Mumia flava: one gene and its partner. The protein of the gene in region 1 interacts with the protein of each later gene in a pairwise test. Links are inferred from orthologs where the notes say so. Each region holds a gene or a part of one and is shown on either strand. Other genes may lie near its edges.

Region 1 (4,014 bases):
GGTCGACGATCACCGCGACGGCGACCACCTCGGCACCCGCCTCGCGCAGCGCCTCCACGGCCGTGAGCACCGAACCACCGGTGGTCGAGGTGTCCTCGACGGCGACGACCCGACGGCCCTCGACGTCCGGACCCTCGATCCGCCGCTGGAGCCCGTGCGCCTTCTCGGCCTTGCGGACCACGAACGCATCGAGCGGGCGGCCCTGCGCCGCAGCCGCGTGCATCATGGCCATCGCGACCGGGTCGGCGCCCATCGTGAGCCCGCCGACTGCGTCGTAGGAGAGATCGTCGAGCAGGTCGAGCATCACCTTGCCGACCAGCGGGGCGGCCTCGTGGTCGAGCGTCACGCGGCGCATGTCGACGTAGTAGTCGGCCTCCTTGCCGGACGACAGCGTGACGCGCCCGTGCACGACCGCCTTCGCGGTGACCTGACGGACGAGGGCCTCGTGATCGCTCATGGGGCGAGGGTATCGGGGGGACGTCTCGATCGTCGCTCCGCTCCGCCTCGACGAACGAAGCATCGTCGCTCCGCTCCACGGCGGTCGCGTCTCGATCCTCGCTCCGCTCGGCCTCGACGAGCGGAGCTGCCTCCGGTACTCGAGGCACGAGCGCAGCGAGTGATCGAGAGTCGACGAGCGCAGCGCCGGCTACTTCTTCACCGCGCTCTCGAGCTCGCCGAAGACGATGCTGCGCTTGTCGGTGTGGAACAGCTCCGAGCAGGTCACCATCGTGATCAGCTTCTCGGTCGGCTCGGCGTCCGGCGCACCCGGCACGGGGTCCAGCACCCAGCCCTCGGAGAAGTCGAGCTCGCGGTCCGTGCCGTCGTCGCGCAGCACGTAGGTGTAGACGTGGGTGCGCGTCTCGACGACCACCTCGTCGCCGGCCCTCAGCTCGAGGAAGTGCCGGAACGGCTCTCCGTGGGTGACCCGGTGGCCGGCGATCGCGAAGTTGCCGACCCGACCGGGCCGCGCGGTGTCCGGGAACCACCCGACCCCGCTGGCCAGCGACGCGTCGTCGACGCCGCGTACGACCGGCATCACGTAGTCGTCGCCGAAGCGCGGCACGCGCAGCAACGCCATCGCGTCGCCGATCTCCACCGGCTCGGTGGCTCTGACCGGCGCGTCCCACTCGCGTACGAGATCCTGGCGCAGCTCGGCCTGGTGCTGCTTGGAGATGATGTTGGTCCCGAAGTACTGCCAGCCGACGTAGCCGAGCATCCCCACGCCGACGAGCACGAGCACCAGCCCGAGAGCCGTCAGGACACGACCCGTCCGGCTCCGGCGCTTGCTGCGCGGGCCCGGCGGGGCGGGTTCGGTGACCTGTGTGCTCACCTCGTCATTGTCGCACCGACGCCGTAGGGTCGGAGGCGATGAAGTCCACGAGCGCACGCGTGGCCGACCTCGGCACGACGATCTTCGCCGAGATGTCGGCACTGGCGGTCCAGACCGGCGCGGTCAACCTCGGCCAGGGCTTTCCTGACACCGACGGGCCGGCCGACGTGGTCGAGCAGGCGGTGGAGGCGATGCGCGGCGGCGCGAACCAGTACCCGCCCGGCGCCGGCATCCCGGCGCTGCGCGAGGCGATCTCCACCCACCAGAAGACCTGGTACGGCCTCGACGTCGACCCCGACACCGAGATCGCGGTGTCGACCGGCGCGACCGAGGCGATCGCCGCCGCCCTCCTCGGACTCGTCGACCCCGGCGACGAGGTCGTGGTGCTGGAGCCGTACTACGACTCCTACGTGGCGGTGCTCGGCTTCGCCGGTGGCGTGCGCAGGCCGGTGACCCTGCGTCCGCCCGACTTCCGCCTCGACCTCGACGAGCTCCGCGCCGCGGTCGGACCGCGGACCACGACGATGCTGATCAACAGTCCCCACAACCCCACCGGGACGGTGCTCACGCGCGAGGAGCTGACCGCGATCCGCGACCTCGCGGTCGAGCGCGACCTCACGGTGATCACCGACGAGGTCTACGAGCACCTCACGTTCGACGACGTCCCGCACATCCCGCTGGCGACGCTGGACGGCATGCGCGAGCGGACGCTGACGATCTCGAGCGCGGGCAAGTCGTTCTCGTTCACGGGCTGGAAGGTCGGGTGGATGAGCGGTCCGGCGGAGCTGGTCCGCTCGGCGGTGGGCGCGAAGCAGTTCCTGAGCTACACGTCCGGCGCGCCGTTCCAGCCCGCGATCGCGTACGCCCTGGGCCACGACGCCTCCTACTTCGAGCGCTTCGCCGCCATCCTCCAGTCGCGCCGCGACCAGCTCTGCGCCGGGCTGAGCGAGATCGGCTTCACGACGTACGTCCCGCAGGGCACCTACTTCGCGCAGACCGACATCCGCCCGCTGGGGTACGACGACGGGATCGAGTTCTGTCTCGCGCTCCCGAAGACCGCCGGGGTGGTGGCGATCCCGACGCAGGTGTTCTACGACGACGTCGCGACCGGCCGGCCGCTGGTGCGGTGGGCGTTCTGCAAGCAGGAGAGCGTGATCGCGGAGGCGCTCGACCGGCTGTCCGTGCTGGCTCGCTAGGCACCGACAGGCATCGGGCCCGGTGACGTGACGGGGATCACGCGCTAAGGTCACTCCCGTTGACACCCCCGGTCATCCCAGGAGCTCCCGATGCCGCACCTCCCCCAGCGCTCCCTGCGCGTCGCCACCGCCGTCGGCGCCGCCGCACTCGGTCTCGCCCTCGCGGCCCCTGCGTCCGCCGACGGGTCCTTCGGGCCGCTCCCTCCGCAGAACCCGCACACCGCCCCGAACGGCACCGCGACGATGCACGGCGACACCGCGTCGAGCGACACCACCCCGTACGGCAGCCCGGGCACCGGCCGCATCGACGCCGTACGCCGCGGGCTCGCCGCCGCCTGCCCCGCGATCACCGTCGGGGCCGACGGCATGCCCGTCGCGCTGTGCACGGAGGTGCTGGGCCGCACCCCGGTCGTCCACCTGCTGAACCCCGACACGGGGCGGAGCCTGGCGTCGCTGCGGGTCGAGAAGGGCGCGCTGTTCGGTGGCGTCTACGCCTTCCTCGACGATGCGGACCGGCTCGTGCTCGTCGACGGCGACCACAACCTGCTGCGGATCAGCCACCGCAGGACCTGGCTCGGGTGGCGGCTCGAGGTCGCCTCGTCGACGTCGCTGGACGCCGCGATCCCGGACGGAGCCTCGGTCGTCGGCCTGTCGCCGGGCTGGGACGGCGAGGTGTGGTTCGCCGCGAGCGACGGCACCGTCGGCACCGTGGATCCCGACGGGACCGTCCGCACGACCGCGCTCGGCGAGCCGGTCCAGAACAGCATCTCGACCGTCCCCGGGCTGACCGGCGTCGTCACCGAGCACGCCCTGTACGGCGTGAAGCGCGGTGCCGACGGCGCACCGGCTGTGGCGTGGCGCCAGCCGTACGACCGGGGCCCGTCGCGCAAGCCCGGTCAGCTGAGCTGGGGAAGCGGGGCGACGCCGACGTTCTTCGGGCCGGTCGACGGGACCGAGTACGTCGCGATCACCGACAACGCCGCCCCGCACGAGAACCTGATCGTCCGGCGCAGCGCGGACGGCGCCGCGGTCTGCCGCCTGCCCGTGCTGACCGACCACGCCGCCTCCGGCACCGAGGACTCGATGATCGCGTCCGGTCGCAGCATGATCGTCACCAACACCTACGGCTACCCGTACCCGGCGTCGCCGGAGGGTGTCCCCGACCCGGTCCCGGCGACCGCGGACTTCGACGGGGGCATGACCCGGGTGGACGTGAGGGCCGACGGGTCGGGCTGCGACGTCGTGTGGGAGAACGACGTCGCGTCCGCTGCACTGCCGCGGCTGTCCCTCGCCGACGACCTGATCACCACGATCACCGTGGACGGCCCGACCGGGCTGGTCGGGAGTCACACCATCGCCGCCTACTCCTACGCGACCCTCGATCCGCACACCGGGGCGGAGCTGAGCGCGTCGTTCCTGGGACTGGGCCTCGCGTACAACCCGCTCCAGATGACCGGCACGACGGCTGCGAACGGCACGCTCTACCAG
Region 2 (4,105 bases), 1.4 Mb from region 1 along the record:
GCCGTCGTCGCCGCCGACGACGGTGAACTGGACCGGGTCGGCCAGCCAGGCCCACAGCACGCCCGCGAGAATCCCCGCGAGGACGTAGGCCAGCAACACGGCGGCGACACGTCGTCCTGCGCGTGAGTCGTCCGGTCGGTCGGCCATCGCACCATCATCGCGCGCGTCACCCGGCGCGAACACCGCGCCCCCGACCGACGTCACGACGCGAGGCAGCCCGGCCCCAGGAGCGCCTTGAGATCGGCGATCAGCGAGGACGACGGGCTCACCCGCAGGCGGGCGTCCAACCGCATCACCTTGGTGCTGCGGTTGCCGACCAGCCGCAGGTGCACCTCGGTCGCACCGGGATGGCTCGCCAGCACGTCACGCAGCTGCTCGACGACACCGGCGGTGCAGCGCGACGTCGGCACCGAGATCACGACCGGCCCCTCCGTCCCGACGGACAGGTCGGCGGCGCTCACCTCGGTCGCACTGATCTCAGGGGTGTCCTCCTTGCGGCGCAACCGGCCCTTCACGACGACCACGGCGTCCTCGACCAGCAGATGGCCCGACAACGTGTAGACCGACGGGAAGAGCATCACGTTGATCGCACCCTCGAGGTCCTCGACGGTCACGATCGCCCACGGATCACCCTTCTTCGTCAGCTTGCGCTGGATCCCCGTGACCAGCCCGGCCACGGTCACGTTGCTGTTGTCCGGGCGCTCCTCGTCGGCGATCACCTCGCCGATCGTGCAGTCGCTGACCGCACGCAGCACGTGCTCGAGTCCGAACAACGGGTGGTCGGAGACGTACAGACCGAGCATCTCGCGCTCGTGCGCCAGCAGCGTCGTCTTGTCCCACTCCTCGACGTCGGGCACCGCGACGCTCGCGCCGGCGAAGCCCGCAGCCTGGTCGTCGAGACCCGCGAACAGCGAGTCCTGACCGATCGCTGCGTTGCGCTTGATGTCGACGTACTGGTCGACGGCGTCCTCGTGGACCGTCACCAGCGCGCGCCGGAAGTGCTTCAGCGAGTCGAAGGCGCCGGCCTTGATCAGGGACTCGATCACCCGCTTGTTGCAGACGACCGGCGGCACCTTCTCCATGAAGTCGGAGAAGTCGGCGTAGGCGCCCTCGGCCTCGCGGGCGGCCGTGATGGCATCGACGACGTTGTGGCCGACGTTGCGGATCGCCGACAGGCCGAACCGGATGTCGTTGTCGACCGCGGTGAAGTTGGCCTCCGAGTCGTTGACGTCGGGCGGGAGCACCTTGATGCCCATCCGGCGGCACTCGTTCAGGTAGATCGCGGACTTGTCCTTGTCGCCGCGGACGCTGGTCAGGAGGGCCGCCATGTACTCGGCCGGGTAGTGCGCCTTGAGGTAGGCCGTCCAGTAGGACACCACGCCGTACGCCGCCGAGTGCGCCTTGTTGAACGCGTAGTCGGAGAACGGCAGCAGGATGTCCCACAGCGTCTTCACGGCCGCGGGCGAGTAGCCGTTCGCCTTCATCCCGGCTTCGAAGTTCTCGTACTCGGCGTCGAGAACCTCCTTCTTCTTCTTGCCCATCGCGCGCCGGAGCAGGTCGGCTTGGCCGAGGGAGTAGCCGGCGAGCTTCTGCGCGATCGCCATGACCTGCTCCTGATAGATGATCAGGCCGTAGCTGGTCGACAGGATCTCCTCGAGCGGCTCGGCCAGCTCGGGGTGGATCGGCGTGATCTCCTGGCGGCCGATCTTGCGCAGGGCGTAGTTCGTGTGGGAGTCCGCGCCCATCGGGCCCGGGCGGTACAGGGCGATCAGCGCCGAGATGTCCTCGAAGTTGTCGGGCTTCATCAGGCGCAGCAGCGCCCGCATCGGCCCGCCGTCGAGCTGGAACACCCCGAGTGAGTCGCCGCGCGACAGCAAGGCGTACGCGTCCGGGTCGTCCAGACCCAGGTCCTCCAGGACGACCTGCTCGCCGCGGTTGTTCGCGATGTTCTCGAGCGCGTCGTCGAGCACGGTGAGGTTGCGAAGCCCCAGGAAGTCCATCTTGACCAGCCCGAGCGTCTCGCACGTCGGGTAGTCGAACTGGGTGATGATCGCGCCGTCCTGCTCGCGCTTCATCACCGGGACGATGTCGAGCAGCGGCTCGCTCGACATGATGATCCCGGCCGCGTGCACCCCCCACTGCCGCTTCAGGCCCTCCAGGCCCTCGGCGGTGTCGACGACCTTCTTCGCGTCCGGGTCGGAGTCGTACAGCGCACGGAACTCGCCGCCCTCGCTGTAGCGGTTGTGGGTCTCGTCGAAGATCTGCTTGAGCGGGACGTCCTTGCCCATCACCGCCGGCGGCATCGCCTTGGTGATCCGCTCCCCCATGGAGAACGGGTATCCCAGCACGCGGGAGGCGTCCTTGACGGCCTGCTTGGCCTTGATCGTGCCGTAGGTGACGATCATCGCCACCCGGTCGTCGCCGTACTTCTCGGTGACGTAGCGGATCACCTCACCGCGCCGGCGCTCGTCGAAGTCGACGTCGAAGTCCGGCATCGACTTGCGCTCGGGGTTGAGGAACCGCTCGAAGATCAGGCCGTGCGGGATCGGGTCCAGGTCGGTGATCCGCATCGCGTACGCGCACATCGAGCCTGCACCGGACCCGCGCCCCGGGCCGACCCGGATGCCCTGCTCCTTGGCCCAGTTGATGAAGTCGGCGACGACCAGGAAGTAGCCCGGGTAGCCCTTGCCGATGATGACCTCGGTCTCGTACTCGGCCTGCTTGCGGGCGTAGTCCGGGACCCCCTCGGGGTAGCGGGCCTGGAGTCCGCGCTCGACCTCCTTGATGAACCAGGAGGTCTCGCTCTCGCCCTCGGGCACCGGGTACCGGGGCATGAAGCGGCCCTCGCCCTCGGTGAACTCGACGTTGCACCGCTCGGCGATCAGCAGCGTGCTGTCGCACGCCTCCCGCAGGCCCGCCTGGTCCTCCCAGATCGCCCGCATCTCCTGCGGCGACTTGATGTAGTAGCCGTCCCCGTCGAACTTGAAGCGCGTCGGGTCCTGCAGCGTCTTGCCCGACTGGACGCACAGCAGCGCGCCGTGCGCGGTCGCGTCCTCAGGGTGGGTGTAGTGCGAGTCGTTGGTCGCGACGAGCCTCAGATCGAGGTCCTTGGCGAGGCGGAGCAGGCCGTCGCGGACGCGATTCTCGATCGACAGGCCGTGGTCCATCAGCTCGACGAAGAAGTTGTCCTTGCCGAAGATGTCGCGGAACTCCGCGGCCGACGCACGCGCCTTGTCGTAGTCGCCGATCCGTAGCCAGGTCTGCACCTCGCCGGACGGGCAGCCCGTGGTCGCGATCAGGCCCTCGGCGTACTCGGCCAGCAGCTCGCGGTCCGCACGAGGCTTGTAGAAGAACCCCTCCAGCGACGAGCGCGACGACAGCCGGAAGAGGTTGTGCATCCCCGTGGTCGACTCGGCCAGCAGCGTCATGTGGGTGAACGCGCCGCCGCCGGAGACGTCGTCGTCGCCCCCCTTGTTCCACTGGACGCGCTTGCGCTCGCCGCGGTGGGTGTCGGGCGTGAGGTACGCCTCCATCCCGATGATCGGCTTCACCCCGGCGGCCCGTGCCTTGCTGTAGAAGTCGTACGCGCCGAAGACGTTGCCGTGGTCGGTCATGGCGATCGCGTCCATGCCGAGGTCGGCCGTCCGGGCGAACATGTCCGACAGCCGCGCTGCACCGTCGAGCATCGAGTACTCCGTGTGGACGTGCAGGTGCACGAACGAGTCTCGGCTCGACATCAGGCAGGGGCCTCCTCAAGACGATGCGGACCGGGGAAGGACTCATACTCTAGTCGCGCCCACCGACGGGATTCGGGCGGCACGCGGAGCCGCTCGGGAAAGGTCATCGAGACGCCTCGGTCGGCGCCCCCGGAACCGGTGCGGGAACCCGACCGCGGTAGCCCAGGGCCTCCTCGATGGCCCGGGCAGCGTCACGGACCAGCGGTGCGATCTCGGCCCGCCGCGACGCCGTCATGCGCGCCGCCGGACCCGAGACGCTGATCGCGGCGACCGGGCGCGAGCGCCTGTCGACGACGGCCGCTCCCACACAGCAGACCCCGAGCTCGTTCTCCTCCGCATCCATCGACACGCCCGACGCCCGGATGCGC

The links. Proteins that work in one complex are often made in the same cells at the same time.
Region 2: the proteins of CLV56_RS07530 (region 1) and dnaE interact in binary tests that used the Escherichia coli proteins (3 or more experiments, as listed by UniProt). The link is inferred for Mumia flava from one-to-one orthologs.

What each region holds. Positions count from the first base shown.
Region 1 is NZ_PGEZ01000001.1:1,580,939-1,584,952, forward strand. What follows is about bases 634-3,447. They hold CLV56_RS07530 (pyridoxal phosphate-dependent aminotransferase), read left to right. Parts: upstream 634-1,368; coding sequence 1,369-2,526; downstream 2,527-3,447. Other genes in these bases: CLV56_RS07525 (class E sortase), read right to left, coding at 647-1,330; CLV56_RS07535 (hypothetical protein), read left to right, coding at 2,617-3,447. Outside these bases: pyrE (orotate phosphoribosyltransferase), read right to left, coding at 1-457; more of CLV56_RS07535, read left to right, coding at 3,448-4,014. UniProt on the Escherichia coli protein: Shows aminotransferase activity with methionine and histidine as substrates, and to a lesser extent also with phenylalanine.
Region 2 is NZ_PGEZ01000001.1:222,073-226,177, forward strand. It holds dnaE (DNA polymerase III subunit alpha), read right to left. Parts: upstream 3,738-4,105; coding sequence 201-3,737; downstream 1-200. Other genes in the region: CLV56_RS01050 (hypothetical protein), read right to left, coding at 1-147; CLV56_RS01060 (IclR family transcriptional regulator), read right to left, coding at 3,841-4,105. UniProt on the Escherichia coli protein: DNA polymerase III is a complex, multichain enzyme responsible for most of the replicative synthesis in bacteria. This DNA polymerase also exhibits 3' to 5' exonuclease activity. The alpha chain is the DNA polymerase catalytic subunit.